DNA from 3 places in the Sporosarcina sp. G11-34 genome. Region 3 is predicted to be linked to each of the others. Evidence: riboswitches for the same ligand, from Rfam matches in the RefSeq annotation. Region 3 holds a riboswitch; each other region holds the start of a gene.
The links. A riboswitch is a leader RNA that binds a small molecule or an ion and turns the genes downstream of it on or off. The one in region 3 is predicted to bind cobalamin.
Positions count from the first base shown of each region.

Region 1: another riboswitch for cobalamin. It lies ahead of KSU66_RS19740 (LPXTG cell wall anchor domain-containing protein); the one in region 3 lies ahead of KSU66_RS03180 (ABC transporter substrate-binding protein).
Region 2: another riboswitch for cobalamin. It lies ahead of KSU66_RS19770 (ABC transporter substrate-binding protein); the one in region 3 lies ahead of KSU66_RS03180 (ABC transporter substrate-binding protein).

Region 1 covers NZ_JAHNZW010000021.1:13,714-24,422, forward strand. Annotated here, with positions in the region: gene KSU66_RS19695 (RsfA family transcriptional regulator) at 148-783, opposite strand; gene KSU66_RS19700 (HD domain-containing protein) at 963-2,261, shown strand; gene KSU66_RS19705 (YwgA family protein) at 2,276-2,782, shown strand; gene KSU66_RS19710 (2-hydroxymuconate tautomerase) at 3,048-3,260, opposite strand; gene KSU66_RS19715 (YwhD family protein) at 3,304-3,834, shown strand; gene KSU66_RS19720 (transglycosylase domain-containing protein) at 4,176-6,227, opposite strand; gene KSU66_RS19725 (DUF1934 domain-containing protein) at 6,392-6,835, shown strand; gene argS (arginine--tRNA ligase) at 6,832-8,499, shown strand; gene KSU66_RS19735 (class D sortase) at 8,667-9,239, shown strand; cobalamin riboswitch at 9,508-9,695, shown strand; gene KSU66_RS19740 (LPXTG cell wall anchor domain-containing protein) at 9,856-10,709, shown strand, end outside.
Region 2 covers NZ_JAHNZW010000021.1:29,205-39,913, reverse strand. Annotated here, with positions in the region: gene KSU66_RS19820 (cob(I)yrinic acid a,c-diamide adenosyltransferase) at 1-407, opposite strand, end outside; gene KSU66_RS19815 (bifunctional adenosylcobinamide kinase/adenosylcobinamide-phosphate guanylyltransferase) at 404-802, opposite strand; gene KSU66_RS19810 (histidine phosphatase family protein) at 754-1,356, opposite strand; gene cobS (adenosylcobinamide-GDP ribazoletransferase) at 1,329-2,093, opposite strand; gene KSU66_RS19800 (cobyric acid synthase) at 2,090-2,926, opposite strand; gene KSU66_RS19795 (bifunctional adenosylcobinamide kinase/adenosylcobinamide-phosphate guanylyltransferase) at 3,131-3,703, opposite strand; gene KSU66_RS19790 (pyridoxal phosphate-dependent aminotransferase) at 3,685-4,764, opposite strand; gene cbiB (adenosylcobinamide-phosphate synthase CbiB) at 4,751-5,719, opposite strand; gene KSU66_RS19780 (adenosylcobinamide amidohydrolase) at 5,707-7,179, opposite strand; gene KSU66_RS19775 (FecCD family ABC transporter permease) at 7,181-8,176, opposite strand; gene KSU66_RS19770 (ABC transporter substrate-binding protein) at 8,169-9,137, opposite strand; cobalamin riboswitch at 9,254-9,441, opposite strand; gene KSU66_RS19765 (hypothetical protein) at 9,503-9,691, shown strand; gene KSU66_RS19760 (ECF transporter S component) at 9,953-10,642, opposite strand; gene KSU66_RS19755 (ABC transporter ATP-binding protein) at 10,636-10,709, opposite strand, start outside.
Region 3 covers NZ_JAHNZW010000002.1:226,113-236,821, forward strand. Annotated here, with positions in the region: gene argS (arginine--tRNA ligase) at 1-707, shown strand, start outside; cobalamin riboswitch at 830-1,023, shown strand; gene KSU66_RS03180 (ABC transporter substrate-binding protein) at 1,148-2,125, shown strand; gene KSU66_RS03185 (FecCD family ABC transporter permease) at 2,118-3,113, shown strand; gene KSU66_RS03190 (adenosylcobinamide amidohydrolase) at 3,115-4,587, shown strand; gene cbiB (adenosylcobinamide-phosphate synthase CbiB) at 4,587-5,543, shown strand; gene KSU66_RS03200 (pyridoxal phosphate-dependent aminotransferase) at 5,530-6,609, shown strand; gene KSU66_RS03205 (bifunctional adenosylcobinamide kinase/adenosylcobinamide-phosphate guanylyltransferase) at 6,591-7,148, shown strand; gene KSU66_RS03210 (cobyric acid synthase) at 7,145-7,981, shown strand; gene cobS (adenosylcobinamide-GDP ribazoletransferase) at 7,978-8,742, shown strand; gene KSU66_RS03220 (histidine phosphatase family protein) at 8,715-9,308, shown strand; gene KSU66_RS03225 (bifunctional adenosylcobinamide kinase/adenosylcobinamide-phosphate guanylyltransferase) at 9,260-9,655, shown strand; gene KSU66_RS03230 (cob(I)yrinic acid a,c-diamide adenosyltransferase) at 9,652-10,233, shown strand; gene KSU66_RS03235 ((Fe-S)-binding protein) at 10,669-10,709, shown strand, end outside.

The DNA.
Region 1 (10,709 bases), on a different contig from region 3:
TTTCCGCACTGTCCGCTCGGAACGGAAATCAACGGTGTTACAGAAAGTCAGACTTTTTCAGTGGCCTCCTAAACAAGGACAACCATTTTTTACTCAGAATAATGGTGTAAGAAATATATATAACCGCATACAGAAAAAAACCACCAATCAATTGCTGATTGGTGGTTCTTTTGATACGAGATTACCGTTTTGTTCCATCATGAAGACGGGAGCACTGCGGTCTTCGATGTCGTCTAATGTGACAAGGCGACGCGCGCGGTTCATAATTTGAACAAATTGTTCATAATCAGTTCGGAGTGTTTCATTTTCTTCTTTAAGTTTATTAATTTCCTTCTCTAGCTTATCGATAGTGGCGGTCGCTGCTTTTGCAGTGTGGCGCCAGCGTATTGATTCACCATCGCCCCCACCTGTATGGTGCAATCTTACAAGGTAGGCGATAACCGTATCTAGCGTGAGTGCTGATAACGGCACCGAGACTCTATTATCCTCATTACTGCCCTGTGTGGGCGTGTACAACTGTTGTCCGCGACGCTTAAAATCTTTACCTAGCATTCTGATAGCCTGTTTACGTTCTTTCTTCGACTCTTCAAGCTCTTGATCATAATCTCGCCTAACGACTGCATTCCATCTGAAACCACAAGCCGCGGCTGTACGATTCAGTGCATCGCCAACCTCTTCAAAAGCACTCAATTGCGTGCTACCTTCACGAACATGACGAAGTACCGTTTCGGCCAATAAAATATCATTTTCTTCCATCCAAGCATCCTGCCTAACTTTTACCATAGTAGTGCCTCCTGCCAATTTAGTAGTCTCTTTCTACTGTCAGTCTGTACACTAAATCACTATTTTATTCATTGATTAAACTCATTGTGTCAGGATTGTAAAAAATATTTCATATCGGAGGCTTTCAGAGATGGCTTTTTTTGAGTACAATGGAGTGAGGGAGTTACCGGAGGTGTGAAATGGAATACAAAAACGAAAAGCTAATTGAGGAAAAAGTATTCAAAGATCCAGTGCATAGATACATACATGTAAACGACAAAGTGATTTGGGACGTCATCGGAACACGAGAGTTCCAGCGCTTACGTCGGATCAAACAACTAGGAACAACGTATCTTGTTTTTCACGGGGCCGAACATAGCCGGTTCCATCATTCGCTCGGTGTCTACGAAATCGTTCGCCGGATTGTTGATGATGGCTTTAGCGGAAGGCCCGAGTGGAACGATGAAGAGCGTCTTGTCGCGCTTTGTGCAGCGTTATTGCACGACTTGGGACATGGCCCATTTTCACATGCTTTTGAAAATGTCTTTAATCTTGACCACGAACAATTCACACAGGCAATTTTACTGGGAGATACAGAAGTGAATAAAGTCTTGACCCGTGTATCACCCGAATTCCCACAAAAAGTCGCTGATGTTATCGGTAAAACATATCCAGATAAGCTTGTTGTAAGTCTTATCTCAAGCCAAATAGATGCGGACCGGATGGATTACTTACAGCGAGATGCTTATTTTACAGGCGTATCTTACGGTCATTTTGATATGGAAAGAATATTGCGCGTAATGCGCCCCTCAGAAGAGCAAGCAGTCGTTAAGTCTAGTGGGATGCACGCAGTAGAAGACTATATTATGAGCCGCTACCAAATGTACTGGCAAGTCTATTTCCACCCAGTCTCGCGAAGTGCGGAAGTTATTTTGACGAAAATCTTACATCGTGCTAAATATTTATATGAATCTGGGTACATATTTAAACAAGTGCCTACTCATTTTCAAACCTTTTTTGACCGGACATTCCTATTAGAAGATTATATCTCCTTAGACGAAGGTGTAATGACAACTTATTTTCAACAGTGGATGAAAGAGTCAGATTGGGTGTTGGCCGATTTAAGTTCTCGGTTTATTAACCGCAGATTATTCCAATACGTCGAATTTAATCCGGCAGAAGAGTACGAAAAACTACACGAATTAAAAAGCTTATTCATAGAAGCAGGCATAGATCCTGAGTATTATCTTGTTGTAGATTCATCATCAGATTTACCATACGATTTTTACAGGCCAGGCGAAGAAAACGAACGCTTGCCAATCTTTTTAGAAATGCCAAACGGGGAACTTAGCGAGATATCCCGCTCATCTGACGTAGTAGATGCAATTTCCGGAAAAAGACGAACCGATCATAAACTCTATTTTCCAGAAGATTTACTAGAAGCTGGCAAAGAGGATAATCCATTGTACGGGCAGATTTTACAGATGTTGAATAACTAGAAAGGGTGGACAACTTGTTGCAAGAACATGCTAAAATAGTCCAGTTTATTTCAGTGGCAGAAGAAGTAACAGGACGAAAAAAACTTCAGAAAATGATTTATATAGCCAAAAGAATGCAATTCCCTTTTGCCGAAAAATATGAGCTCCATATGTACGGACCTTATTCAGAAGAATTGACGCTACGGGTTGAAGAACTATGTGAGATGGGTTTTATAAACGAGCAATTCATAAATAAAGGATCTTATTCACAATACCAATACAACGTAACAGACGAAGGTCTGCGCTTTCTAGAAACCGCAGACCCTGTTCACGACAGACTGACCGGCTTTGCCCAAAAAATGCAAGTGCAAAGTTCACGCTTTCTCGAACTGGTCTCAACACTTTTGTACTTCGATCATCTCGATAAAAAAGAACAAATTGAAAAAGTACATATTGTAAAAAACAAATTAAGATTCACCGAACAAGAAATGACTGCCGCATTCGACTTCATAGAAGAAATGGAAAACTATGTAGTAAACTAAAAAACAGGCTCCCACGACAAAAAAGTCGTAGGAGCCTGTTTTTTATAAGCCTAAGAAGGCAATGAGTCATTTTCTTAGTACACCAAACTTAGTTGATTGGAGTGAAGAGCGGCGACTCCAGCGGAAATAGCTTGAGCTGAAGACCCTGGACTGAGCGCAGCGAGGGAAGCGGCTGAAGCCAAGCCCGCGGAAAGCGTCCGCTCGTAACGGAAATCAACGATTTAGTACCCAAGTATTGGGAATCAACATCCCAGCTAAAACAAAATTACTCCTCATCAACCGGGCGTTTCCCGGCTACAGAATAATCACTTTTGGACATTTCCTCGATAAAGACAACAACATTTTCAGCAGGTGCACCAGTTGTTTCAGCAACAGCTTCAGTGACCTTTTCACATAGCGCACGTTTCTGATCATCCGTACGTCCTTCGAACATTTTTACAGTTACATATGGCATTTTCTTTTCCCTCCCTCTAACTATCCAGTATACTAAGTAATAATATCAGAGTTGGAGGGGTAAACAAATGGAAAATGAACAGAAACCAAAACCAAAACCGAAACTAGGCTTTACAATTATAAAAAATGATCCAACCGACGGTCATAAAGGATTCGGGATTGGTTCATTGTCATTGGAAAACGTGTCACCAGTTGTCATTGATGTAGAAGAGGAAATCGCTACAATCGAAATTGGGGCAATGCATGCGAGAAGTCCACTAGAGCGTGGCATTCGATTTTTACCTGACCGCGAGGAATCCGCAAACGGAAAATTATACTGGCTCGTCTGGGTGACCATAGATTATAAAGAAGAAGGTCCTTACTATGCCGGCGTAACAGCTTGTGAAATGGTTATCGACCGTCCGATTCGACGAGGCTATAAAAATTTCATCGAGCATATGAACAAATTGGATAAATCGATGAAAGGCTCAATCATGGTTGATCATATAGACGATACTGCAAAACGTGTCCTAGCTGAATTTTTAGAAGGACATAATAAAGAGTTATGGGATCGTAGCCCACAGGAACTTCACGAGGGACTTCGTATTCAAACCTCGTAAATATGGACGACGTTCTTCAAATACTTTCATCAGTAGGCTTGAATGTACGCTTAAAAGAAAGTACACTAAGGATAGCTTGCTAATGTAAGCTAGGACTGCCGAATTAGTCTACGTAATTAGGCAAAGGAAATCAACCAAACCCAAGCGCGGTTTCCTTTGGTTGAAAACGCACTAAATTGGCAAAAAAAGCTTCTTTCCTTCAAATGAGGGAAAGAAGCTTTTTTAATACATTGATATATATATATATTATTTACCTCGTTGGATAGTTAAAAATCAATCTTTCCTGTGGAAAGTTAAAAATCAATCTTTCCTGTGGAAAGTTAAAAATCAATCTTTCCTACTTAATCAAAAAATGAAAATGGGAATAAGTTGAATTCTTTTCCTTCACTTGAATTGCGCAGTTCTTGGAGTGATTTGTCCGTACATAGTTTCTGTGGCATATCTTTATCTTTCACATACACAAGGCGTTGTCGCTCGCACTCGGTAACCGCAAGTCCACCCGTTTCCACGTCAATAATTACACTACTCACACCGGTTGGAGGGATAAAGGGTTCGGGTGGCGTACCGCTTAGCGCCGTTTCCATGAACTCAATCCAGATTTTTTTAGACGCAGCTTTATCATCGCTATTTTCTAATCGTTCATCCACATCATAACCAGTCCAAATCCCAGCAGTTAGTGAAGGCGTATAACCAATTAAATATTGGTCCCACTCCGTTGTCCCAGATTTTGCGGCGTACGGCCTAGTTTGTTTAGGTCGCATGGATAACCCAGTTGCTGCGGAATAGTCATTGAAAACGGGATCGAACATCCCAGTTAATAAGTGGGTTAAAACAAATGCATCTTGCTCCGACATAATTTGTTTAGGTTTCTTTTTCGTACGTTCATAAACCGTTTTTCCGTCTGCATCTGAAATCGAGATAATTGTCGTCGGCATTAACTCAACGCCACCAGCCGCAATCCGACTGTATGCATTCGTCATTTCGACTAATGTGACGACAGAAGTACCAAGCGCAACCGCAGGGACCTCATTAATTTTAGCATCAATACCCAGGCGCTCGGCCATATCACGGTACTTTTTATAACCGATATCCTCCAACGTCTTCACCGCAAATATATTATCTGAAATCGCTAGTGCTTGCGCAAGAGAAATAGGATGATCTGCAAACTTTCCGTTCACATTTTTGGGCTCATATTTTTGTCGTCCATCATCAAATGTAAAAATCGTCTTTTCTGGCAATAAAAAACTAAGCGGATTAAATCCGTTTTCAAGCGCTGCTGCATACAACACTGGTTTCATTGCAGATCCAGGCTGTCGCTTTGCCTGAGTTGCACGATTATAAGGACTTTGTGCATAATCAACACCGCCTACAAGTGAAGTAATGGCACCATTTTTCGGATCAATCGACATAAAGCCAATTTGAAGTCCGCTTTTTGGCATCCATTTATCAATAATTTCTTCAGCGGTTTGTTGGTGGTGGACGTTAAGTGTTGTTCGGATTGTCCAGCCGCCTTCAGCGGGATAGCGACCTTTCTCGGTGAGTAATTTTTCGGCTTCGCGCCAAACCTCATCTAAAAAGTAGGGGGCAATGCGTTCGGTGTCCTTCCATTCCTTTGTTTTGAGCACAATATCTTCTTCAACCGCGCGCTGTGCCTGCTTATCCGTAATGTAGCCCTGTGCCGTCATTAATGCTAAGACAAGTTCTTTTCGTTCCTTTGAATTATTTGGATGATCAAGTGGAGAATATACGGAAGGGCCTTTTGCGATTGCTGTTATGACTGCCGACTCCTCAAGCGTAAGATCCTTTGCAGGCTTACCGAAGTAAAATTGGCTCGCCGCCTCAACGCCGTACATGCCGTGTCCAAAATAGACTGTATTTAAATAACCCTCCAAAATGTCATCTTTATCATAAAAGATTTCCATACGGTAGGTATACAATGCTTCAGTTGCTTTTCGGGTCCATGTTTTTGCTTGTGATAAATACAAATTCTTGGCGTACTGCATTGTAATTGTACTTGCGCCCTCAGCCTTACTTTGCGTTTTGATGTCTTTCAGTAAAGCCCCGGCAATTCGTTTATAATCAAATCCATTATGTTTGTAAAAGTTTTTATCTTCCGTCGCAATGACTGCATCTAGCAGAAATGGGGAAATCTCATCTAGACTAACCCAATACCTCCGCTCAGCAGAAAATTTGTCGCCAATTTGCTTTCCGTCTTCATCCAAGAAAACGGAAGCTTTCGGAACACTGAGAGACGGGGCGCCGGTAATTTGCGCATAAAGCCTCAGAGCTCCAAATAAAGTGAGGGCGGCTGTAAGTGCGGTAAGTGCTAGCAAAGATAATCGACGCCAAAAGATGCGCTTTTTTTTCTCTTTCTGGTAAACTGCTCGCCGCATAAAATCCCTCCCCGTCGATGTATTTGTTTGTAGTATGCGACGCCGACGTCAAGATTAAACGGCTATTTCACATTATTTTAAGATAAATGACAGGCTTAATTGGAATGTCATGAAGAAGAGCGATATAATAAGAAGATATTTTTAGTAAGAGGGCGGTGAACGAAATGGAATCGAAAACGTTAGGTCGACCTGTACAAATCCGGCTCCATTCGTCAATTAAACATCCAGGACAGGATAAAGAGACGCATGAAATACAAGCGACAGGCCGATACATCGAAAAAATCAATTCTTTGTATTTGAAATATGAAGAAGAACAAGATGGGCAAAAAATTCAAACGACCGTCAAGTTGGATGACAGCGAAGCATTTATTATGCGAAGTGGGGCTGTTAAAATGCGGCTACCATTTGACACTGAACGCATCAGTACAGGTGAATACGGGAATGGTCCGGCATCGATGAAGTTGCACGTGAAAACGAATCGGCTTGAGTTTATGGAAAAAGAAGATCTGGGCAATGGGCGCTTTAACGTAGCCTATGAATTGCATGCAGAAGGTTCACTTCTAGGCACGTACGAAATAACTATTACATATTCGGAGGGAATAAAATGAATGCAGTCGAAAAGATACAACAAGAAGTAAAACTAGCGCTACACAACGCCGTTATTGAGGCGAAACTCGTGGAAGAAGCGGATATGCCAGTCATTATGCTGGAAACACCAAGAAGTAAGGAAAACGGGGATTATGCAACGAATATCGCCATGCAACTTACAAAACTTGCAAAAAAACCACCACGTGCGATTGCAGAAGCAATTCTGGCAAACATCGATAAAGAGAGTGCATCCATCGAATCAATTGATGTTGCGGGTCCTGGGTTTATTAATATTACGCTGAAAAAAGATTATTTACAGGAAGTCGTAAAGACAGTTATCGACCAAGGCGCGGAATACGGACGTACGAATTCGGGTCAAGGTGAGAAAATCCAAGTTGAGTTTGTTTCGGCAAATCCAACGGGCGATTTACATCTAGGACATGCGCGTGGTGCAGCTTTAGGGGATTCACTTTGTAATGTCCTAGATTTTGCGGGATATGAAGTTGAGCGCGAATATTATTTAAATGATGCAGGTAACCAAATTGATAACCTTGCATTATCAGTTGAAGCTCGGTATTTCCAAGAACTTGGAGAAGAACGTGAACTTCCAGAAGGCGGCTATCAAGGTCAAGATATTATTGGTATTGCTAAAAAACTCGTCGAAGAATTTGGCGATAAATATAAAAATGTACCTGATAAAGAGCGCTATGACTTTTTCCGTGCATACGGCTTGAAGTATGAGATTAAAAAATTAGAAACTGACTTAGTGAACTTCCGTGTTCCATTCGACAGCTGGTTTTCAGAGTCGTCGCTATACGGTAGCGGAAGAATTGAAGGGGCAATGGACAAATTACGTGAGAACGGTTATATATTTGAAGAAGACGGTGCGACGTGGTTCCGTTCAACAGCATTCGGCGATGACAAAGACCGTGTGCTAATTAAAAATGATGGAACATTTACGTACATCACACCAGACATTGCCTATCACGAAGACAAGATTCAACGTGGATTCGATAAACTCATTAACATTTGGGGAGCGGACCATCACGGTTATATTCCTCGTATGAAAGCAGCAATAGAAGCACTTGGTTATGGGAAAGATAAATTGGAAGTAATCGTTTCGCAAATGGTTCATTTATACAAAGACGGCGAACGCATGATGATGAGTAAACGGACTGGAAAAGCAGTCACAATGCGTGAACTTGTTGAAGATGTTGGACTTGACGCGACTCGTTATTTCTTCGTAATGAGATCAGCAGATACGCAAATGGATTTTGACCTAGACCTAGCTGTTTCTGAATCAAGCGAAAACCCGGTTTACTATGCACAATATGGACACGCACGAATTTCTTCGATTTTACGTCAATCGAAAGACATGAACCTATCAGCTTCAGTAGACGGGGCCGCATTATTAACTGCGGAGCGAGAAATTGATTTACTTAAGAAAATCGGCGACTTCCCGCAAATTGTAGCGGACGCAGCGAAAACACGTTCACCACATCGTGTGGCGACGTATATTCAAGAGTTAGCTTCTGCATTCCACTCATTTTACAACGCAGAAAAAGTATTGGATGCCGATAATCGCGAAATGTCGGAGGCACGCCTTGCATTAATTACGGCAACTCGCACGACAATAGCGAACGCACTCAAACTGATTGGTGTATCTGCTCCTGAAAAAATGTAATACCTATTATTAATAAACACGTAGCGCTTGTCCACTGAAAATTGGCTGGTTGCTACGTGTTTTCTTTATAACGCCAGATAATAATTAGTTTAAGGGAGACCTTATAAGCGCAACTTAGGCTCCGCTGTCGCCTAGTTTTCATTAAATTTCAGGATGGGGGGATTTTATTGAGAAAGGTTATACCTATTCTATTCATTGTAATTGGTGCACTGTTTATTATTTATGCAGGTGGTCAATTTGCTACTTCATATTTTGAACAAGAAAAAAACCTGGAAGAAGCGAAGGGATTTATTTCTGAAGAGGTTATTCCACGTGAAGAAAGCGATGAAATTGAAGTGTATAGTGATATTAAAGAAGGCGATTCGATTGGCGTTTTGTATATTCCGCGGTTGGACCGGGAAATACCGATCATTTCAGGCACGCATGAGGATGAGTTAGCTAGAGGTGTCGGGCATTTTATAAGTACTGCCTTACCTGGCCAACAAGATCAGATTTTATTGTCGGGTCATCGTGATACTGTTTTTCGTCAGTTTGGAGAACTTGAACATGGCGATGAAATCCACGTGAAAATGGAAAAAGGAACATTTATTTATACGATTTTCGATACGGAAATTGTAGACGCAGACGATCGAACCGTAATCCGCTCCACAGCTCCGGAAGAAATATTAACCTTGTCGACCTGCTATCCTTTTACATTTATAGGAAGCGCTCCTGACCGATATATTATTTATGCAAAATAATTAAGATGACTACACGATTGTGTGGTTTTTTTGCTTATATTGCTAGAAACTGTAGTTGGAAGGTCCCGACTTGCAAGCAAATTCGGTTGAGTGCAAGCAAATGGGGTGCGGGTGCAAGGAAGGTCAAGCTGAGAGCAAGCAAACCCGACTGAAGTGCAAGGAAACTTAAAAAAACAATGTCCACAGCCAAAAAATCTTAGTATTGCATTAAAAATCTACTCCTATATACTTACAGAGAATCTGTTGGCCATTCATTAGTGGCATGAAAACTTAATAATTTGATTTTGGTATTTTTGCTTAACGCAAAATTTTAAAAAGGAATCAGGTGAAATACCTGAACGGTCCGGCCACTGTAATTGGGGAGCAAACTCTATTTATGCCACTAGTAAACTACTGGGAACACAGAGGAAGCGATGATCCATAAGTCAGGAGACTTGCCAAAGTCAGTATGCAATTAAACACCTTCCAGGAAAAAGGTATGCATCGTGTATCTGTCAATTTTTCGAGTTTATTTATTGAACATACATATGCCTTTACCTCTTTCTGGGGGTGGGGGCTTTTTTATTTGCCCGAATAATTTTCAGCGTTTTTTGTTCAAAAAAGGGGAGATTTATAAATGAGGAAGTACCGAAAGTTAACCAGTTTTACAGTCTTATTTTCACTGTTGTTTATGCTCATATTTGCGCTGATAGCACCGGTAGCCGCGCAAAACGGAGAGGAAAACATAACACAACTAGAAGTGAAGGATTATAACACACTCGTACAATCTGCTATCAATGATGCAAGCGCTAACATGCTAGACGAAGGTGTAATTAGCGAGTGGCAAGCAATTGGTCTAACAAAGGCTGGTAAAACGGTACCAGCTGGATACACGGATAATTTTAAAGAACATATCGAAAGTCAAATAACTAAAGGCCTTGATACTGGGCGCTTTAAAATTACTGACAGTGAGCGACTTGCGATGGCGGCTGTTGCCATTGGGATTGATCCCCGGGATGTTGGCGGTCATAATTTAATTGAATTAATTTACAACAGTCCTGATCGTAATCTATGGGATGGTTCGGTAGAAGATACGCTCACTTATCAAGGGAACAACGGCATTATTTTCGCATTAATTGCCCTAGATACAAAAGGTTTTGCAGTGCCAGAGGATGCTAGATGGACACGCAATCAGTTAGTTGCAGAACTGCTAAAATATCAAAAAGACGATGGTTCGTGGAGTTTATCAACTTCAACAACTGGGTCAACTAGCTATGATATTAGCGCAATGGCTCTCATAGGGTTAGCGCCATATACTGGACAACCGAAAGTGAAAAGCGCTGTTGATAAAGCAGTTTCATTTTTGTCTAAGGAACAAGGGGATACCGGCGGATTCGATGAAGCATTTGTAGGTGGAATTTCAAGTGAAGCGACATCGCAGGTGATTATTGGTCTAACGGCTAATGGAATAGATCCAACTAGTGAACGATT
Region 2 (10,709 bases), on a different contig from region 3:
ACTGTTTTACGTTCAGCTCTTCTCGTGACCGTTCTTGCGATATGAAGCGTTGCAGCTGCAGGCGATCCACCTGGTAAAATGAATTTTTCTAGTGGTGGTGCTTCTTCCATTAATTCATCAATCCGCTTTTCTAATACGGTAATTGGTTCTTCAGTCAATTTGTAATGACGCTCTTTCATCACGTTGGAAAGATCTCCCCCGCCGTCGAATAATTCGTTTTGAATCGCCTCAAGGTCGTCTAGTAAATCCATGAAAATCTGCGGATCAAGCTCCGTCATTGCTTTTCCGACGAATGAATTCAATTCGTCCATTGTGCCGTATGCTTCAACGCGAAGATCGTCTTTGTCCACGCGACCGCCTATTAAACTTGTTTTCCCTTTGTCCCCTGTTTTTGTATAAATCTTCATGATAATTCTCCCCTTTTCTTTATGGTTTTTGCAATGCCGTACCAAATACGTGTTACTTCGTCTGCTTTGGCCAATAATCTTTGATACAAACGCCCGCAAACATCGCGTAGTTCGCGTTGCGAGGCTTCTATTGGAACAATACCTCGTCCAATATCAGTTAAAATAAGTATTGCAGCTCGGTTTTCCACTGATTTTATGACACGAGCAATTGCTTCTTCTTCACCAAGTCCACATTGTTCTAGCCATTTCTCAAGCCCAGCAAGAACAACGCTTTCACTTCCCGGTTTGGGTAACTCACCCTCGAACCATTGTACGTGATTATTGCCTTGCTCTTTTATGAGCGTTTTCACGTATGCTCGTTTCCCGTTATGGGCACCTCCGATAATGACGTGCACCGCTTCCCCTCCTTAAAATCGTTGATGTTGTCCCATTCTAGGCGCCAAATGGAACCATGCGGAATCATCCACGACCAGAAATCCTGTTTCATTGGTGATAACTGCGTTAATAGTAGCCGAATTGGGCCTCCGTGCGTAACAACAAAATGATTTTTCTCATCGTCGGGCAACGCCGCCACTGCCGCCACTACACGGGTTTCTGTTTCCAGTAAACTTTCACCATTTGGGGGCGCATGTCCATACGGATTGTCAATCCAATTACGGTAGGTCTTATTATCTTTCAACGTATCATACGTTTTACCTTCCCAATCCCCGAAATGACTTTCACGAAAACGCCAATCAGGTTTATAGGTTGCTTCGGGAAAATAGAGCGCTGCGCTTTCTTTAGCACGAAGTAAGTCGCTCCCGTAAACAGTTTTAGGTTCCCATGGGAGCTTACTGTTTGTTCCGTTGATATCCACAATCGCTTCGTCAGTCCACCCGATGTACTGCCGTTGTTGGTTACCAAGCGTTGGAAGGTGACGTATTAAAGTGAGACTAACACGACTATCCATAACAGCGCCTCCATTCCTTCAATAAACGTACCAAGTAAATCTCCAGTAACTCCGCCGAAATGTTTCAGCGACCAGTTTCGGAAGAGGATAAGTCCTACAGCAATGACTGCGAATAAAAGAAGAGGAAGCACCGCGTTTCCAACTACATAGCCGAGACCGACTAGAACTGCGCCTCCGATAACCATCGACAATAGATTGACACTACCCGTCCCAATCTTTTCTTTGAAAAAGTAAGCAAGCCCTTTATTCTTAGCAGACTTGATTGTAGATAAATAAAGATTCATGCCCACCCGTGCAAGAAGTGGCAAGGCGATAAATAACGCGATATGTCCGAGGTCTTGCGCCAAGATTTCATGAAACAATGCAACCTTAACAATGATAAGTAGGACAAGTGCCATCGTCCCAAATGCGCCTAGACGTGGGTCTTCCAATATTTCCAGCCGTTTTTCACGGTCTTGATAGGAGAAAAATGCATCGCCCGTATCTGCCCAACCGTCTAGATGTAAACCGCCTGTCAGTATGATGCCTGTCAAGACGATAAAGACCGCTGTAAGAAGCGTTCCCGTGCCGATCACATCAATCATCAACAGAGAAACCGCGTACATAACTGCGCCAATTGCCGCGCCGACGAACGGAAGTGCTATAAACATTGCCGTCACTTCTTTTCGACCGATCGGCAATTCTTTTTTAATCGGAAGCACTGTGAAAAATTGAATTGCGAGCAGTAAACCGTTCATGTTGTACCCTCGGATTGTGCAAGAATTTCCTTCATTAGCGGCCAGTTAAGATGCCCCTTCACATGCGCCGCCCAAGCATCGTATATATCGACGCCAACAGGAGCCTCGACAAAAGGACGATTTGCGTCTTCCTCTTCAATTCCGTGGTCTAGTTTGTATGGAATGACACCTACAACAGGGATTCCCGTGTATTCTTCGATAAATTCAACACCCTCTCGGAATAAAGAAAGGTCGCCGTGAAATTTATTGATGATGATCGCTTTTACACGCGAACGATGTGCTGGCGATAAAAGCTGCAGTGTTCCAACGACGGATGCAATTGCGCCGCCGCGGTCGATATCAGCCACTAACACAGCGGGTACATTTGCAATTTCAGCAACACGCATATTGACAATTTCTCGGTCATTGAGATTTACTTCCGCTGGGCTGCCTGCTCCTTCGATAATGACTGTTTCGTATGTCTCCGAAAGCTTGGCTAGTGCAGTGTGGATTGCCTCAATACCGCGTTTGAAAAACTGTTCTCGGTACATCATGCCCGCTACGGGTCCAAACTTCTCCCCGAAAAAGAGTACTTCTGATTTCATCTCGGCTACGGGTTTTAATAGAATCGGATTCATATAGATCGACGGAATTGTTCTCGCGGCCTCTGCTTGTATGAACTGCGCACGGCTCATCTCTTCACCATTTTCCGTTATTGCCGAAAACCCGGACATATTTTGTGATTTAAAAGGCGTTACCCGAATTCCTTCATCGGATAATATACGGCATAGCGCCGCACAAATCATCGTTTTCCCAGAATCCGATGCTGTACCCAAAACAATCAAACCATTCATTGCAAAACCTCCTTTTACGTTGGAATGAAGTTTTTTAATCATTAGGAAAGAATAAAAGTTAGTTAATTGAAGCGGAAGGTGGCGACTCCGGCGGGATTGAGCGGGACAGGTGAGACCCCGCAGGAGCCTGCGACGAGGAGACTCACCTCCCGCCCCGCGGAAAGCGTCCACCTGTAGCGGAAATTAACGGTGGCGTCACACCTATCACTTCTTCCAATAATCCGCGATGCCGTAGTCCATCTCAATCGCAGTGTTCGCCTTCACAACAAGCCTTTGATGAATTCGACCAAGCCACATACTATATAGTTCGGTCTCTGCATCGGCTGACGGCAATTCATCGAGTACTTCATTCGAAACAATGACTAGCTCTGCGACTTTGTCTACTAGCGCATCGATTGTTTTATAAAGTTCTGCTTCTTTTTGTTCCATACAGCCCGGCTGTTGAATGCACGGCGTTCCCGTTTCCCAACCAGCGTACAATTCATTTGCTAACCACGTCGTTAAACAATCCCACAAGACAAAGTCCCCTTGCTGAATCGACGGGAGTAATTCTTCCAACTTCACCGGCTGTTCAAAAGTAGTCCAATTATGTTCTGCGCGGTGGATTTGGTGCTTGTCGATTCGCTTTTTCATCTCTATATCCGTCTTTACCCCAGATGCGATATAGACAAGACGCCCGCCGTTACGCTTGGATGCTGTGACGAGCTGCCTTTCAGCAAATGCACTTTTCCCACTTCGAACGCCGCCGCTAATGAAGGTCAGTTTGCCACGAACCATCGCGCCAGCTCCTCTTTAAGAACATTCATTTCCGCTACTTTTTTCATACCAATCCTCAGCCAATGGCCGTCCATCCCTTGAAAGTTTTCAGTATGCCGGAGCACAATTCCTTTGTTCAATAAATCCAAGTACAGTTTACGCGCGGTCTGCCCTTCTCCTGGTTTGAACGTTAGAAAGTTCACTTCGGAGTCAGTCACAATACAACCGCGTGCTTCTAGAAATACCTTCATTTTTAATCGTTCCCCATTGCTATGTTGAATGGCTCGTTCCCGGTATTTGTCCGCGTCTAAACAAAGCGCTCCGATATGTGCCGCCACACCATTCACATTCCAGTGCGGTGCAAGTGCTTTTATTTCATTAATAATTGTTGGATGTGCCAAGACATAGCCAAGCCGGATTCCCGGAATGGCATACATTTTCGTCATAGACCGAATGATTGTCACATGAGGATTTTCACTTAATTCCGAAATAAAGGAACTAGACTCTCCGATGAAATCAATGAAAGCTTCATCTAGGACAATGTCACAATCTTTTTCCGCTCCGAAACGGATGATGTTATCCAGATCATCGCGTTCTGGCAAGATGCCCGTCGGATTATTCGGGGTGCATAAATAAAGAACAGATGCTGATTCCATCGCCTCTTTAATCTGATTGATGGGTAATTTGAATCCGTTTTCTTCAGTTGATAAAACCCGAATAACGTCCACTTCTTTTGCCACCAAAGTCGCTTCATATTCGGAAAAAGTTGGATGGACGACGATCGCCTTCTCCCCGCGGTAGCGTTCCGCAACGAATGCAAGCAGTTCCGCCGCACCGTTTCCAACGAAAATAGACGCTTTTTCAACACCGTGAAACGCTGCAGCTGCCGATAAAAACGGTTCGCCGTCAGGATCTGGATAGGCCGTGATTTTCGTTGCAAGATCCGCCCATACTTCTTGAATGATTTTTGGGGGACCCGCAGGATTAACGTTCTCACTGAAATCAACGACATCAGTGGGACGTTCAATCCCAAGATTCGCATAAACCTTGGACGGATTCGCACCGTGTTTAGGTAAATCCATTAAACAACACTCCAATAATCGTAAATAGTATCCAAAATATAAATGAGGTCGTATGCATTTCAAATACAGACGCTTTTATGTAAGAAGCTTCTAGCGGAAATTTGCCAGGTCCGATTTCAGAGCGCTCTGATTTTTTCCCGCGGTAGGTCGATTTTCCGCCTAATGTGATGCCCAGTTGCCAAGCTGTCGCCGCTTCCAAATAACCACTGTTAGGACTCGCGTGTCGACGCGCATCCTTGGTCCAACCAGCAAAGCGTTTAAAAAATGAAATCCCGCCTTTATTCGACGCATATAAAATAATAAACAGCCCCGTAATTCGTGCGGGGATGAAGTTCATCACATCGTCTGTCCGCGCTGCAAATTTACCGAACTTTTCGTAACGCTCATCCTTGTAGCCAATCATGGAATCGAGTGTATTCACTGTTTTATATACCCATATGCCCGGTGCTCCAAATAAAAAGGCCCAAAAGAGTGGTGACGTAACACCGTCCGCTGTATTTTCAGAAACAGTTTCAATTGTTGCGCGCACAATTTCGCTTTCATTTAACTTCTCGGTATCACGGCCGACAATCATGGACAGCTTTTTACGTGCTTCACTTAAATTACCATCAGCAAGTGGTCGGTACACATCGAGTGCAGCCACGCGCAGACTTTTTTGAGCAAGACCAATCGCAATCAGTATACTTTCTGCGGCAATTCCTGCAAATAAATGAATGGAATAAGCAAAAACGGTTACAGAAAATACTAGGCTGAAAACAATTAATGTGGTCAGCGCGAGCAAAAATGCACCTTTTGCTGTGCGGAATTTTCCTTTATTTAAAATAGCGGTCATTTTTGAAACAAATGTACCTATCCAACGAACCGGATGTGGCCATTTTGGTGGATCTCCGATTATCCAATCAAGGAAAAAACCGATGGCGATGGCTAAAAAGTGTGCTGGTATCAAGTCGTCCATCCTTTCGCTTTCTTATAAGCTTGTACTGCTTTAACTGTGCATTCGTATACACCGTGTGCAACCAATTTCCCAAGTGACGTAATAGGGCCGGCATATGGTAGCCATTCCCCTTGTTGCGTGGCAGCCACGAGTAAACTGTCTGTCGATGTGCCTGTTGCGATTGTTCCCGTCAGTTGATCTTTTACATTTTCAGTTTGGAGCGCTTTCGCCTTTGCTTCTGTCGCGGTAATCATCGCTTGAATGAACGCTTCGTCTGGCAACTCTCCGTTAATAATTACCCATGTGTTTATTGTTCCAACCCGCGGAGCTTCATCGCGACTGCGTGCTTTGGATACATCTACCGCATTACCTATTCCGGCCGTGACGGCAATTAAGACCGTTCCGAAATCGCCTTCATATACACCTATTTCTACGTGCTCTGTCAAAACAGCAGTCATCATTCCTACTGTTTCATTCAGTGGAAAGCCTTGCTTCTCTAGATATGCAGCCATTTCAGTTTTTACGTCATCTGCATTGTAATTGCTGTCGACATGGCGATTCACAAATGTTTTATACCAACCTAATCCAGCGTTATGGACCGCGGATGATAACGTTTTAAGTGGGATTTTTGTTTGCAGTGCAACGAATTCCTTTGAAACAGAAAAGTCTTCTTTGGACACAACAGCTACTCGAATTTCATCTTTTGTATCAGGAAGTAAGGTGATTTGTGGTTTGGGCATTTCAGGGTGGGGCTGTGTTTTGACACGCGCTTTATAAACGGCTTCAATTGCTTCTTCTTTCACCACATCTTGTGGCAAACCGATTTTAGATACCTCGCCTTTATCCAATAATAGTAAACGGTCGCAGTACATTGCCGCTAAGTTAATGTCGTGGAATACCGAGATCACCGTAAGTCCTTTATCGACTGCTTGATTTCGTATTGTGTCGAGTAGTTGCTGTTGATGCGCGATGTCTAAATGATTTGTTGGTTCATCTAATAACAATATTGGTGCTTCTTGTGCGAGTGCTTGTGCAACGAAAACGCGTTGCTGCTCGCCTCCGGACAGGAGTTCGATGGACTGTTTCTCGTAACGCGTTATCGCCGTATTTTCCAGCGCTTCAGTTACGGCTCGCTCGTCCTCATTTGACCAGGAAGAAAATAACCCTGCCTGATGTGGATATCTCCCAAGTTCTACGGTTTCTCGGACGGTATGTGAAAATGCATGGGCATGTAATTGCGGCAACACGGCAACTTTCCTTGCAAATTCTTTTTGCGAATAAAGCGACGCACTTTTCCCGTCGATGGTCACGGTCCCGCTCTCTGCTTTTAGAATGCCTGAGATAATTTTCAGCAATGTTGATTTACCACTGCCATTTGGCCCTAAAATCCCGAGTACTTCCCCTTTTTTCACGTCAAAGCTAACTGATTTTACAACGAGGCTATTGCCGTAACCACCTGAAACATTTTCAACTTGTAGCATGTTACATAGCTCCCTTTCTTCTTTGTCTGTAGAAAATAAACGCAAATACAGGTGCGCCGATAAACGCCGTAATGACGCCAACTGGAAGTTCCGTCGGTGAAATAATAGTCCGCGCGATTAAATCACAAATAATAAGGAGCGAGGCACCGTTCATAAATGAAAGCGTGAGCAAATGACGATGATCTGCCCCCCATAAAAGTCGTGTCATGTGCGGAACTACGAGGCCGATAAAGCCAATTGTCCCTGATACTGCAACGGCTGAACCTGTTAAAATCGAGCCGCCAATTAAAATCGCAAATTTTCGCCGCTTCACATTAACACCTAAATGATGTGCACGTTCTTCCCCGAATAGCATCGCATTTAGTTCGCGACGATTTAACCAAAGCATTACGGAACCAACAATTACAAACGGCAAAATCATTGTAATATGATTCCAGCCACGCATCGAAACACTCCCGAGAAGCCATCCGATAATTTGGCGAAGTTCTTCTCCTGTCAGCGCAATCATGAGTGACAAAACCGAACCTAGAAACGAACCGAAAATAATACCTGTCAAAATAATTGTTTCCATTTTCATGGCCCTGTCGACAAGTCGCGCAAACCCAAGAACAAGAAACATCGTAAGTGCCGCGCCTATCATACTAAATATGGGTAGCGTATAAGTGCCTAAAATCGGTATCGATATACCAAAAAAGAGCGTCATCACAGCACCGACCGAGGCGCCGGATGACACTCCGAGTGTGTATGGATCAGCAAGCGGATTCTTTAATAGCCCTTGAAAAGCAGCACCGGAAATCGCCAGCGATGCGCCGACAAGTCCGGCCAATATAACACGCGGCATTCTTATTTTCCATAAGATGTTCGTCGCTGTCGTATCCGCTCCTGTATTCCATAGCGTACTAATCGGTATTTTCACCGATCCAATCGAAACACCGAGCCACACCACCACAAGAAGTGTGGCGGCGGAAACGATGTAGGCAACGCTTGATTTACTCACCGAAAACCTCAGGGTAAATTGCTTTCGCGATTGCTTCCAGTCCTTCTGCAAGGCGTGGACCTGTACGGCTCGTTATGTTTTCATCTACTTGAATTACTTGTTCGTCTTTAATTGCAGTGATCGTATCGAATCCGTCACGTTTATAGACATCTTCAACAGCCGTGTCGATATAGTCATACATAACGACAATGACATCCGGATTTTTATCTACGATTACTTCCGGATCCATCATGACCCAACCTTCTTCGTCAGCCGCAATATTTTCTGCGCCGACCATATCAAGGATTTCTTGCATAAATGTGTTTTTTCCTGGCGTGTAAATTTCAGGAGCTGGTGATGTTTCTACAAATACAGTCTTTTTGTTTTCAACTGAGTCTGTCTTCTCTAACACTTCAGCAACTTTTGCTTTCATGCTTTCGATAATTTCATTAGCTTTTTCTGCTTTACCCATTGCTTTACCCATTGTTTCAATCGTATCATACGTTTCATCAAAGTTCGTTGCATTTTTCACGATAAATACAGGAATTCCCGCTGCACGAATTTGTTCATAACCATCTTCGGCCATTCCGAATGCTGATTCATGCCCAAATACAATTTCAGGATCCATAGCTACGATAGCTTCAACGTTAAATTCCTGCGCGCCAATTTTTTCTTTTTCCAAAGCTTCAGCAGGATAATCGTCATAATCACTGACACCGATTATTTCTTCATTAAGTCCAAGTTCAAATAAAATCTCCGTGTTGCTCGGCATCATTGAAACAACCGTTGCTGGCGCTGTTTCTAAAGTTACTTCATTACCTACTGCATCAGTCAATGTAAGCGGGAATGTGCCTTCTTCAACTGTTTCTACTTCTGGTGTTTCATTTACTTTCGGCTTATCTTCTGTTGCCGTGCCGCCACATGCTGAAAGCAAGAACACTGCTAAAATTGATGTGAGCCATAATTGCCATTTTTTCTTCATTTAATTTCCTCCTGTTTTTCCAAATAAAAATCCCCCGTATCATTACGGAGGAATAAAGTCAGTAAAAATCTAAACACAAAGGTGCCGATTTCCACCAATCCTAATCCTCGTAGGCGTATGGGCGATTCATAAAGGCAGGTCTCCTGGCTCGTGCTCGCAGCTTGTCGCGTCTTCCCGGAACTGATTTCCAGTGACTTTTTTTCGACTTGCTCACACATACAGTGGCGGGACCGCGTCGGCATTAAACCGACTTCCCTTTTAACCTCGACAATTATGACGAGGCACCTTTATGTTTGGTCTATGTAATTTGTATCCGGTTCTTATTATACTACATATAAAGGTTGTGTCGAGAAAGAGTGGTTTGGTTGATTGCACTATCATTCCGTGAAACGAACGTTTTTGTGAAATCAGCCGTCGAGTACGAGTTATCGGCGTTCGCGTACTGGTTATCAGCGGTTGGAAGTAGTTTATCAGCGCTCGACATCCCGATATCAGCGCCCACGGGGTACTTATCAGCGAATTATTACTTTGGCACTACAGTTTCGGCGCAATAAAACCATTGTTTTCCTAAAAAACACTTAAAGCCTTCTTAAATATCTCTTTTTAGCTTTAATTCCGTTTCGACTTTTATGCTTGCACCCGGATGTCATTTGCTTGCACCCGACTACTCTTTGCTTGCACTCTTCCAATCTTTGCTTGCACCGGTAGAGCATTTCCTTGCACTCAATCCAATTTGCTTGCAAGTCGGGACCTTACGACTATAAAATGTTTAACACTTTTCTAAGCAATGCGAATCAAAACCTGTGAATTATTCGCTAAGCCTCCAATAAGCCATACTTTCTCTGAAATCGCTGCAGAATTTTAAACCAACTGGCACCAAAGACGAGAATAAAGAATACGTTGCCTATGCCATGAGCTAAATCGAAATAAATACTGGCGAAATAAATCCCCAAGAACGCTTCCCAGGTCATGTTTTCCAAATTACTTACTATAATCCATAAATTCATGAACCAACCGAATAGGTATCCCCATATAAATCCAAATACGGCCTTCCCCCATAGTTTTGACATCCACCACGTATTTCGGAGAAGCCCCGCACTCATCCCCATCATGCCCCAAGCATACATTTGCCACGGCGTCCAAGGGCCTTGACCGAGAAATATATTCGACACTATCGCAGCGACTGCGCCGACAATAAATCCAGATTCCGCACCGAATGCCAAACCAGCCATAATAATAACAAATGAAGTTGGTTGAACACTTGGCAAACCGGCAAAAGGAACCCGTCCCACCGCAGCAATTGCGGCAAGCATAGCTAAAATAACAATTTCTCGTACCGCAACTTTACGCATTTCAAAACGAATAAAAAACGGAAGCATGATGATGCTAATAATTAGAAAGCTCAACATTAAATACGCATTATACCGAAAGACAGCAATCGATATGACCAACAAGACGAATATCAAAATGGAAACAATCGTTAAGTAACGTCTGTTGTTTACCATTTTAACAATGCCTCCTCTAACGTAAGCGATTCTTTTTCTTCACTTACTCGACTTGCTCGGTTTATGG
Region 3 (10,709 bases):
TTGCTTACCACGAAGATAAAATTCAGCGTGGATTCGATACGCTTATTAATATTTGGGGAGCCGATCACCACGGATATATTCCGCGTATGAAAGCGGCTATCGAAGCACTTGGCTACGAAAAAGATACGCTTGAAGTAATCGTTGCGCAAATGGTCCACTTATTTAAAGACGGCGAACGCATGATGATGAGTAAACGTACAGGTAAGGCGGTTACGTTACGTGAACTCGTTGAAGAAGTTGGTCTTGACGCAGTTCGTTATTTCTTTGTTATGCGTTCCGGCGATGCACAAATGGATTTCGATCTCGATTTAGCCGTTTCGCATTCCAATGAAAACCCTGTCTATTACGCACAATATGCACATGCTCGAATTTCATCGATTCTTCGTCAAGCTGAAGAGATGAAAATGACTGCTAGTGCAGATGGCGCGGCTTTATTGACATCGGAAAAAGAAATCGACTTGTTGAAGAAAATTGGGGATTTCCCGGGTGTTGTCGCAGACGCTGCACGTGCACGTTCACCGTACCGCGTTGCAACTTATATCCAAGAACTCGCAGCAACATTTCACTCATTTTATAATGCGGACAAAGTGTTGGATGCAGACAATGTAGAGCTATCCGTTGCTCGTCTAGCTTTAATAACAGCAGCGCGCACAACGATTGCGAACGCTTTAAATTTACTCGGTGTATCTGCACCAGAAAAAATGTGATTTTCTTTTCCGCTACGCTTCGGTGTAGCGGTTTTTTTAATGCGTCAAAAGTTATTTTCAATGATATTCGTCACTACTCGACACAAGTAAAATATGTAGTATACTATTAGATGAATACAAATTACATACGAAAACATAAAGGTTCCCCCGCCTTCACGGTAGGGGTTAAAAGGGAAGTCGGTTGAATGCCGACGCGGTCCCGCCACTGTAAGTGTAAGCAAGTCGCACCTATGTCACTGGACAAGTAATAATGTTCGGGAAGACGCGACAAGCTAAGATCACAAGCCAGGAGACCTGCCTTTATGGAATCACCCGTCAACCTGCGAGGATAGGTTTGGTGAAGATCAGCGCTTTTCCGCGTCCAGATTTTTACTTGAACTCATCCTTCGTGCACGACTTACGGAGGATTTTTTGTTTCGATAAAATAGGGGGAGAACAATATGAAGAAGATATGGAAGTTATGGTTATTATCCATAGTAGCAGTATTTATGTTAGCTGCATGTGGAGGAACGGCAACACCAGACACGCCAAAAATTGATGACACGCCAAAAGAAGATGTTAAGAAAGAGGATGTTGTTGAGTCTGCATCTCCGGTAACAGTGACCGATTCCGTTGGCAATGAAATTACATTAGAAACAGCGCCAGCAACAATCGTTTCAATGACGCCAAGCAATACGGAAATTTTATTTGAACTTGGTCTTTCAGATGAAATTATCGGGGTGAACGACTATGATGATTATCCAGCAGAAGCATTAGAAAAAGAGAAAATCGGTGGAATGGAATTTAACGTTGAAAAAATCGTAGCGATGAATCCAGATATCGTCTTTGGTCACGAATCAGGATTAAGTACAGGTGAAGCGGGTTACGAGCAAATTCGTGCGGCTGGAATTCCTGTATTCATCGTGAAAAATGCAACGAACTTCGATGAAACGTACACTACAATTGAAGAAGTTGGTAAATTAACAGGCAAAACAGAAGAAGCCGAGAAAATAATTGCGGAAATGAAAGAAAAAGTGGAAGAAGTTCTTACAAAAGTAGCTACAGTCGAGAACAAAAAAACAGTATTCGTAGAAACATCACCAGCCCCTGAAATTTACACGGCGGGTAAAGATACATTCATGCAAGAAATGTTTGACATGGTTGGTGCGGACAACGTCGCAACTGAAGAAGGTTGGTTCATGATAGATCCGGAAGCCATTATTAGCAAAAACCCGGATGTTATTATTGTTATGTATGACTACATTGAAACAGCAGTCGAAGACGTTTATGCACGTGAAGGATTCGATACAATTACAGCAATCAAAGAAAAAGCAGTGATCCAAGTTCAAGAAAACATAACGAGTCGTACAGGTCCACGTCTTGCAGAAGGACTGGAAGCAATTGCAAAAGCAATTTATCCAGAAGTTTTTAGTGAGTAAATCAAGCGTTGCCTACTTAGTATCTGCCGTAACACTCGTTGTGGCGGTGTGGCTAGGTGTATCTATCGGGACTGTGAAAATACCGATAAGTACGTTTTGGAATGCAGGAGCGGATCCGATTGCTACGAATATTTTATGGAAAATACGTATGCCACGGGTTGTACTTGCAGGGCTTGTCGGGGCATCACTTGCGATTTCAGGAGCTGCATTTCAAGGTCTTTTGAAGAACCCGCTTGCTGATCCATACACCCTCGGAGTGTCATCCGGCGCCTCTGTAGGTGCTGTGATGACACTCTTTTTTGGACTATCGATTCCGATTCTAGGCATATATACGCTTCCCGTATTCAGTATGATTGGTGCGGCGCTTACGATGTTTCTCGTTCTAGGTTTTGCACGCCTTGTCGATAAGGCGATGAAAATGGAGACAATCATTCTTACGGGAATTATTTTCGGATCCTTTCTTGGTTCGGTTCTATCGCTAATGATTGCGCTTACCGGGGAAGAACTGAGGCAAATTATTGGTTGGCTTCTTGGCAGTGTTTCGATGCGGGGTTGGAACTATATTACAATGATTTTGCCGTTTGTTATTATTGGTTCATTTATGCTTTGGTTTAGTCGAAGGGAATTGAACGCGATGCTGTTTGGCGAAGAACGCGCCCATCATTTAGGTGTAAATGTCAGACGTCGCAAATTTATGATTTTAATTGGTGGTTCTGTGTTAACTGGTTCAGCTGTTGCTGTTTCAGGGACAATCGGATTTGTAGGACTTGTCGTGCCGCATATGACGCGCCTTTTGTGGGGATCAGATCATCGCCATCTATTGACGTTGTCGTTTATGAATGGTGCAACATTACTCATTATTTGCGACCTTGTTGCGCGCACAATTATTTCACCGACAGAACTTCCAGTCGGTGTGATAACGGCGTTTATCGGGGCACCTGTTTTTGCATATATCTTCTATAGACAACGAAGAAAGGGGGCAATGTAATATGTTGCAAGTTGAAAATATATCAGGCGGATACGGCAAGGAACCTGTCGTTAAATCTGTTTCATTCACTGTAGGAAAAGGAGAAATTCTTGGCATACTTGGCCCGAACGGAAGCGGAAAATCGACCCTTCTAAAAGTGATTTCAGGTATTCTTCCCGCACAACAAGGAACGGTCACGATTGACGGAAAAGTTTCATCGGCCTATTCTCAAAAAGAGTTTGCCAGAAAAGTCGCCGTACTGCCCCAACTCCATGCACATGCTTTTTCGCATACAGTACGTGAAACAGTAGAGCTCGGTAGATATCCGTACCAGTCGGGGATTTTTTCCTCGTGGTCGGTAGAAGATGAGCGTGCTGTTACCGAGGCGATGGAAAGTACAGCGGTGACTCGCTACGAAAATCAGTCGATCGAATTGCTTTCAGGTGGCGAACAGCAACGCGTTTTTGTTGCGCAAGCACTTGCACAAGTTGCCCCTATTTTACTGTTGGATGAACCTACAAACCATCTAGACATTGCCCATCAGCAACAGCTACTAGATACGATTCGAAAACAAGCGGTCGAAAAAGGACTCACGGTGATATCTGTCTTTCATGATATTAACTTAGCTTCTTTATATTGCGACCGCCTGTTATTGATGGAAAATGGGCAGATCGCCAAAATCGGAATGCCGCGGGAAGTTGTCAAAGAAAAAGCAATCCAACACGTGTATGAAGCGCGCGTGAAAACACAGCCTCATCCAGAATTGCCTAAACCGCAAATTACGCTTTTGCCGGATACGAATGGAGAAAATCCATCTTTTGTCGTGACAAAAGATGATTTTTCCGTGTCGTCCAATTATGTGTCGCTTTGCGCAAAAGGTCCGCTTAAAACGATTTCATCCGCCGTACATAACCCCGGAATGGGTTGGTACCGGGTATTCATCAATCGACATGTCGATGCGGATTACCATTGCGATGATGTCCAACTTGAAATGGCTTCTTATCTCGAACAACAAGGTTTCAACACATCCGAAACCGTCGGCATGATGACTGCGGTCACGACGGAGCATGCGGAAGTTGAAGAATACAAAGGAGACTTTGGTTCGGTCGTTATCGCAGTGACTGCTGGTGTTGGCAATGCTGTCGATGTGTCCGAAGCGCTTACCCGCGACCGAGAACATAAAGTCGGCACCATTAATACGTGGGTCATTGTCAATGGACAACTGCCGGACGAAGCGTTTATCCAAGCGATGATTACAGCAACGGAAGCGAAAACAAAAGCACTGCAAACAGAAGAAGTAAAAGATCCGCTGACGGGCACAATTGCTACAGGCACATCAACAGATAGTTTACTTGTCGCGGCCACTCAATACGGCGAATATCTGCCATATGCGGGTCCAATCACGGAACTTGGCAAACTAGTTGGTCATGGTGTCTATGAGTGCACTGTTCGAGCGCTTCGTGCGTATAAAAAAGCAAAAGGTTGGACGTCATGATACCTGCCCATTTCATCGCCATTGCGATAGGTTTTCTACTTGACCGAATGATCGGGGACCCACCGAAATGGCCACATCCCGTTCGTTGGTTAGGTACATTTATTGCCAAGCTGACAACCCGTTTAAATAAAGGAAGATTTCGCACATTCAAAGGGGCCGTCATTCTTTTTACTACAACAAGCCTCGTTTTTGTTCTTGTGTTTGCGATTGTCGGATTCACGTATAAGCTACATATTGTCGTCGGCATTGCCTTTGAAAGTTTGTTAATTGCGATTGGGCTTGCCCAAAAAAGCTTGCGTGATGCGGCACTAGAAGTGTATCGACCGCTTGCAGAAGGTGACCTCACGGAAGCACGTGCAAAGTTATCTTGGATTGTAGGCCGTGATACCGACAACCTAAATGAAAGTGAAATTGCGCGTGGTGCAATTGAAACTGTTTCAGAAAATACGGCAGACGGTGTGACATCGCCACTTTTTTGGACCTTTCTCCTAGGGGCTCCTGGTTTGTGGTTGTATAAAGCGGTGAACACGCTCGATTCAATGATTGGCTATAAAGATGAACGTTACGAGAAATTTGGAAAGTTTTCTGCACGGGCGGATGATGCCCTGAATTTCATTCCCGCGCGAATAACGGGCCTGTTAATTATTTTATATACACCAAATACAGGCAAGCTTTCTTTGTGGAAACGGTTTTCGCAGTGGAGTCGGGACGCCAGACGCCATGCAAGTCCGAATAGCGGTTTTTTGGAAGCGGCAACTGCTTGGCAACTTGGAATTACATTAGGTGGAAAAAGTACATATCGCGGCATCGTTTCGAAAAGGCTTGAAATCGGCCCGCAAAACAGTCCACCTACGATGAAACATATTAAATCGGTCATTACTGAGATGCACGTCGTATCGTTTATATTTTGGCTGATGATGACCGTATTGGGGGTAGGGCTTTATGGAATTGCCTAAACACGGGGCGAACCCACAACATGTTTATGCACAACTAGAAATGGAACAACCCGCGCGTCTGTTGGATTTCAGTGAGAATGTCAATCCAGCGGGACCTCCAGAAACGGTTCTGAAGATATGGGGAGATTTAGTAGAAAAACTCAACGTCTATCCAGATCCGGAAGGGGAACCATTTGTCTCGGCGGCAGCAAAATTTCACGGCGTAGAAAAAGAGAATGTATTCGCCGGAAATGGAGCGGCAGAATTACTTGCACTCGTCGCAGAACGTTACCGAGGGAAACGGGCGATTATCGTTCATCCAACATTTTCAGAGTACGAAGCGACGCTCCAAGCAAAAAATGTGGAACTCGTTCGCATTTTTTCCGAAGAGGTGACCGGCTTTACATTGCCAATCAATGAAATAATGACTGCAATGCAGTCAGCTTCTGTTCTTTATTTGTGCACGCCGAATAATCCAACGGGCATAATGCCTGAACGAGCGGATGTATTAAAAATCATTCAACACGGCATGGAAGTTCACTGTGAAGTGTTGCTAGACGAGGCCTTTATCGATTTTGTCGATGAATCGCTTTCATTCATCCGAGAAATAGCCACGTATCCAAATGTCTTAGTAGTCCGCTCGATGACGAAAATGTACGCCATCCCTGGAATACGGCTCGGTTATGTCGTAGCGAGCAAAACGGTCATTTCAGGCATCAAAGTACTTGCACCACATTGGAACGTCAACGGTGTGGCGGCGCAGATTGGATTGATTTGTTTGCGTGAAAAGAGCTATAGAGAGCAAGCAATTCGTCACAGCGTACAGGAACGTGAAAAGTTAGCTGCATTTTTAACAAGCAATGGGTGCACGGTAACGGATTCGGTCGTCAACTTTATTTCATTCAAACTGGATGTAGGCCGGGATGCTAGTAAGTTGTACAAAGACCTGTTAATGCGTGGAATCGTTCTCAGACACACAGAAAACTTCAGTGGAATGGATGGGCGTTGGTTTAGAGTAGGCATGAAAAATCGGGCAATGATGGCTGAACTTGAAAAGGGGCTGGTGCAATGGTTCGCGGAAAACTAACGTTCATAAGTGGCGGTGTACGAAGTGGAAAAAGCGCATATGCAGAGCAATTACTTGTGACCCAAAACAAAGGGCGACTCATCTATATTGCTTCCGGTTCTGCGACCGATTCGGAAATGTCCGATCGTATCCAAAGACACCGCCACGACCGTTCGGAATTTAATTGGACAACAATCGAACAACCAATGAACTTGGAAGAAGTTATTCCTTTTATCAAACAAGGTGACTTTGTCCTTTGGGATTGTGTGACGACATGGCTTGCACATGAATTGTATAACGATGAAAAAACGGCCATGACAGCTATAGAAAAAACGGAGTCGCGACTGTACGAAACAATTGAAGAATTGCTAACAATTGCCACACATTTAGTGATTGTTTCCAATGAATTGTTTGACGAACTACCATCCCATTACGAGAAAGTTAGATTGTATAGTCAAATCCTCGGTCGCATTCATACAAAACTAGTAGAAAAGTCGAATACAGCGATTGAAATGGATTACGGAATAGCGACTTTTTGGAAACAGGGGGATGCCCAGTGAATGGATTAATTGTAGTAGGAACCGCATCTGATTCCGGAAAAACGATGATCTGTACGGCACTTTGCCGAATACTATCCGATGAAGGCATACGTGTAGCGCCATTTAAGTCGCAAAATATGTCTAGGTATTCGACAATTACTAAGGACGGGGAAGTGATAAGCCGGGCACAATTTATCCAAGCAGAAGCAGCAAGAACAAATCCTTCAATATACATGAATCCAATATTATTGAAGCCTGTCCCTGGCATGAAGTCAGACGTTTTCTTCTTTGGAGAGAAAACAGAAACATTGGATGGAATGGCCTACAGAAAAGACTACTACGACCGAGGTATTGAAGCGATCCGAACGTCACTTGTAAACCTATCGAGAAACTACGATACGGTCATTATCGAAGGTGCCGGAAGTCCGACGGAAATGAATTTGAACGATCGGGAAATTGTTAACTTTCGTGTTGCAGAAATTGCAGACGTTCCGGCGATCTTGGTCGCGGACATTGACCGGGGCGGTGCGATTGCGGCAATTGTCGGCACGCTTCAACTTCTGAAGCCAGAACACCGAGCGCGTGTGAAAGGAATTGTTATTAACAAATTCCACGGAGACGTTTCCTTATTTCAAGAAGGAATCGATTTTATCGAAACGTATACGAAAATTCCAGTCGTTGCCGTCATTCCGTATAAAAGCAATCACGGAATTGAAGAAGAAGATGCGGATCGGCCAGTAAGTCAGGCACCTAAAGGGATTGATGTGTACGATGCATGGGCGGCGCATGTGAAAGCTCATTTAAACTGGCCGCTTGTAAAACGTATTCTAAACGATTCGGAGGCCGTGCAATGAACGGTATTTTACTGGCCATCCAGTTTTTTACGGCGTTTCCTGTTACAAAAGAATTACCTCTCGGGCGAAAAGAAGTAACTGCAATGTATGTAGCGCTACCGTTCGTCGGCGCGGCAATCGGATTGTCTATGTACGGTATGGCTTATTTACTACTTGACGTTGGAATGACTGGAACATTTCTAGCAGCAGTCCTCGTAACGCTTACTGGTGTCGTGCTCACCGGCGGTTTACATCTTGACGGCTGGGCCGATACAGGGGATGCGTTTTTTTCATATAAAGACCAAGAAAAGCGACACGAAATATTAGGGGATCCTCGTCTCGGCGCATTTGGAACAATGGCATTAGTATTTTTAATCGTGCTGAGAATAGCTTTGTTTAATGAACTCTTTTTACGGGGAATGGATATGTTACTCATTTTCATTGCCGTGCCGTTTTTAAGCCGGATTGGACTCAATATTTATTTTACAACAGTCAAATCTGCCAAAGATAAAGGACTTGCACATTTCTTTAAAGAGAAGTTGAACCAACAAGTAGTCGTTACTATATCTATAATTGCGGGCTTACTTTTTTTAGGTAGCATGGCAATTGTATTAGAAACTGTAGTTGTTCCAATTGTTTTATTCATCGTACTTGCCGTTTCGGTTTGGATATTCAAAAGCTGGTCAGTGAAACATTTTGGGGGAGTGACGGGCGATTTGTCGGGCACGTTTATTGAAGGAGTGGAAGTATTGTTATGGATCGTCCTTTTATTATTCATCTGATGCGCCATTTGCCAACTGCGGGTAATCAGGAAAAGAAGTATATTGGTTGGACAGACGAACCGATTTTGGAAACAGCAGAACAAAGTTGGGAGTTACCAAATCTTCCTCCAATCATTCGTGGAAGTGATTTACTTCGTTCCAAGCAAAGTGCTGCGATTTATTTCCCGCATGCGGAATTTGTGGCAGATAGCAGATGGCGTGAATGCAATTTCGGCGTGTTTGAAGGGAAAACATACAACAATCTAGAAAAGAATATGGGCTATCGAAAGTGGCTAGAAGATCCGTATATAAACCCTCCACATAATGGAGAAAGTTTGGCTGAAGTTGAAAAGCGTGTACTTGCTGCACTAAAATCTTTACCGAATGGTTCGGTTGTCATAACGCATGGTGGACCGATTCGAGTCTTGCTGACAAAGTTCTCCAAGGAGTTAGTAGACTTTTGGTCGTGGAAAGTTCCGCACGGTACAAAATGCCGGCTTGAATGGGAAAACTTGAAAGCATTTGAGGAGGGGGAACCATGCACGTCTATATCGGTGGCGCATCGAATGGAAAACGAGAATACGTAAGAAATAACTTACGTGAAAAAAATGCACAAGACGTCCTTTGGGTTGAAGGCGAACTTCCAACCGAAGGCAGTGGACTAGTAGTCATTGCGGGACTTGAAAAGTGGCTTGAGAATACAACGTTATCTGAAGCGGAAGCTGTTACAAAAGTAATGGAAATTGTAGAAACACGTAATACGATATTTATATTGACAGATATTGGACGTGGAATCGTGCCTATGAATGCAGCGCAACGAAGTTTGCGTGATACATGCGGCCGAATATATCAGCGGTTATTTGCGGAAGCGGATGAAGTGACAAGAATTTGGTATGGCATCGCAAAAAACATTAAAAGGGGAGAAAGTTCATGAAAATTTATACGAAAACAGGGGATAAAGGGAAAACAAGTTTAATAGGCGGTCGAGTTGATAAAGACCATTTACGCGTAGAAGCGTATGGCACGCTAGACGAACTCAATTCATTTGTCGGAAAAGCGATGACGGAGTTAGACAAAGAAGTATTCGCAGATTTGCTGGTGGACTTGGAAGCTATTCAAAATGAATTATTTGATGGTGGCGGAGACCTCGCAAACGTTATGAAAGAGCGCCATTATAAATTGTCGGAAGAACCGATTGACGTGTTGGAACAGCGCATTGATAAGTTGATGGAAGAAGCGCCGCCACTTGAGAAGTTTATTTTACCAGGCGGATCTCCCGCGGCGGCGACGCTTCACATCGCAAGAACGATCACTCGGCGTGCAGAACGCCAAACGGTGACGCTTATGAAAGAGGAAGAAGATGTATCGCCAATCGTAGGACGCTACTTGAACCGACTTTCCGATTACTTTTTCGTCGCAGCACGTATTGCCAATTCGCGTGTGAATATTCCGGATAACGAATATGTAAGAAGTGCAAAAGTGTTCCGAACAGATGAAAAAAAGAAAAAGTGAAAAATCTAAGCAGAAAAGGGTTGTTTGACATAAAGGCTTATGTCGAACAACTTTTTTATGTTTTGGACGAGGGATTGTCCATTGTATACGTTTCACGTCGGGGAAGCCGGAAGCCCGCCACGTTAGAGTTCGAAAGGCCTTGGTCGGAATTCACGCCCTCGACGTTGGAATTCAGACACCTTTGGTTGGAACTCATCGCTTTTAGTCGGAATGTCAGCCCAATTCGCGTTAATGTCCTCTTAATCAATCAAAATCTCCACCCAAAAAAGCGAAAGCGGGACAGAGGGTCGCTTTAATATCAATATATATATATTTTGAAATATCAGTTGACTGAATGCTCACTCATAAATTACAATGAGATACAGAGTATCGACAGAAGAGTAATTATCTATTACACTATTCATAAGGTTTGAAAAATAGAAAGGGAGAGAGTAAATGAACTTATTTCTAATTGCCAACTGGATACTATTTCTCGG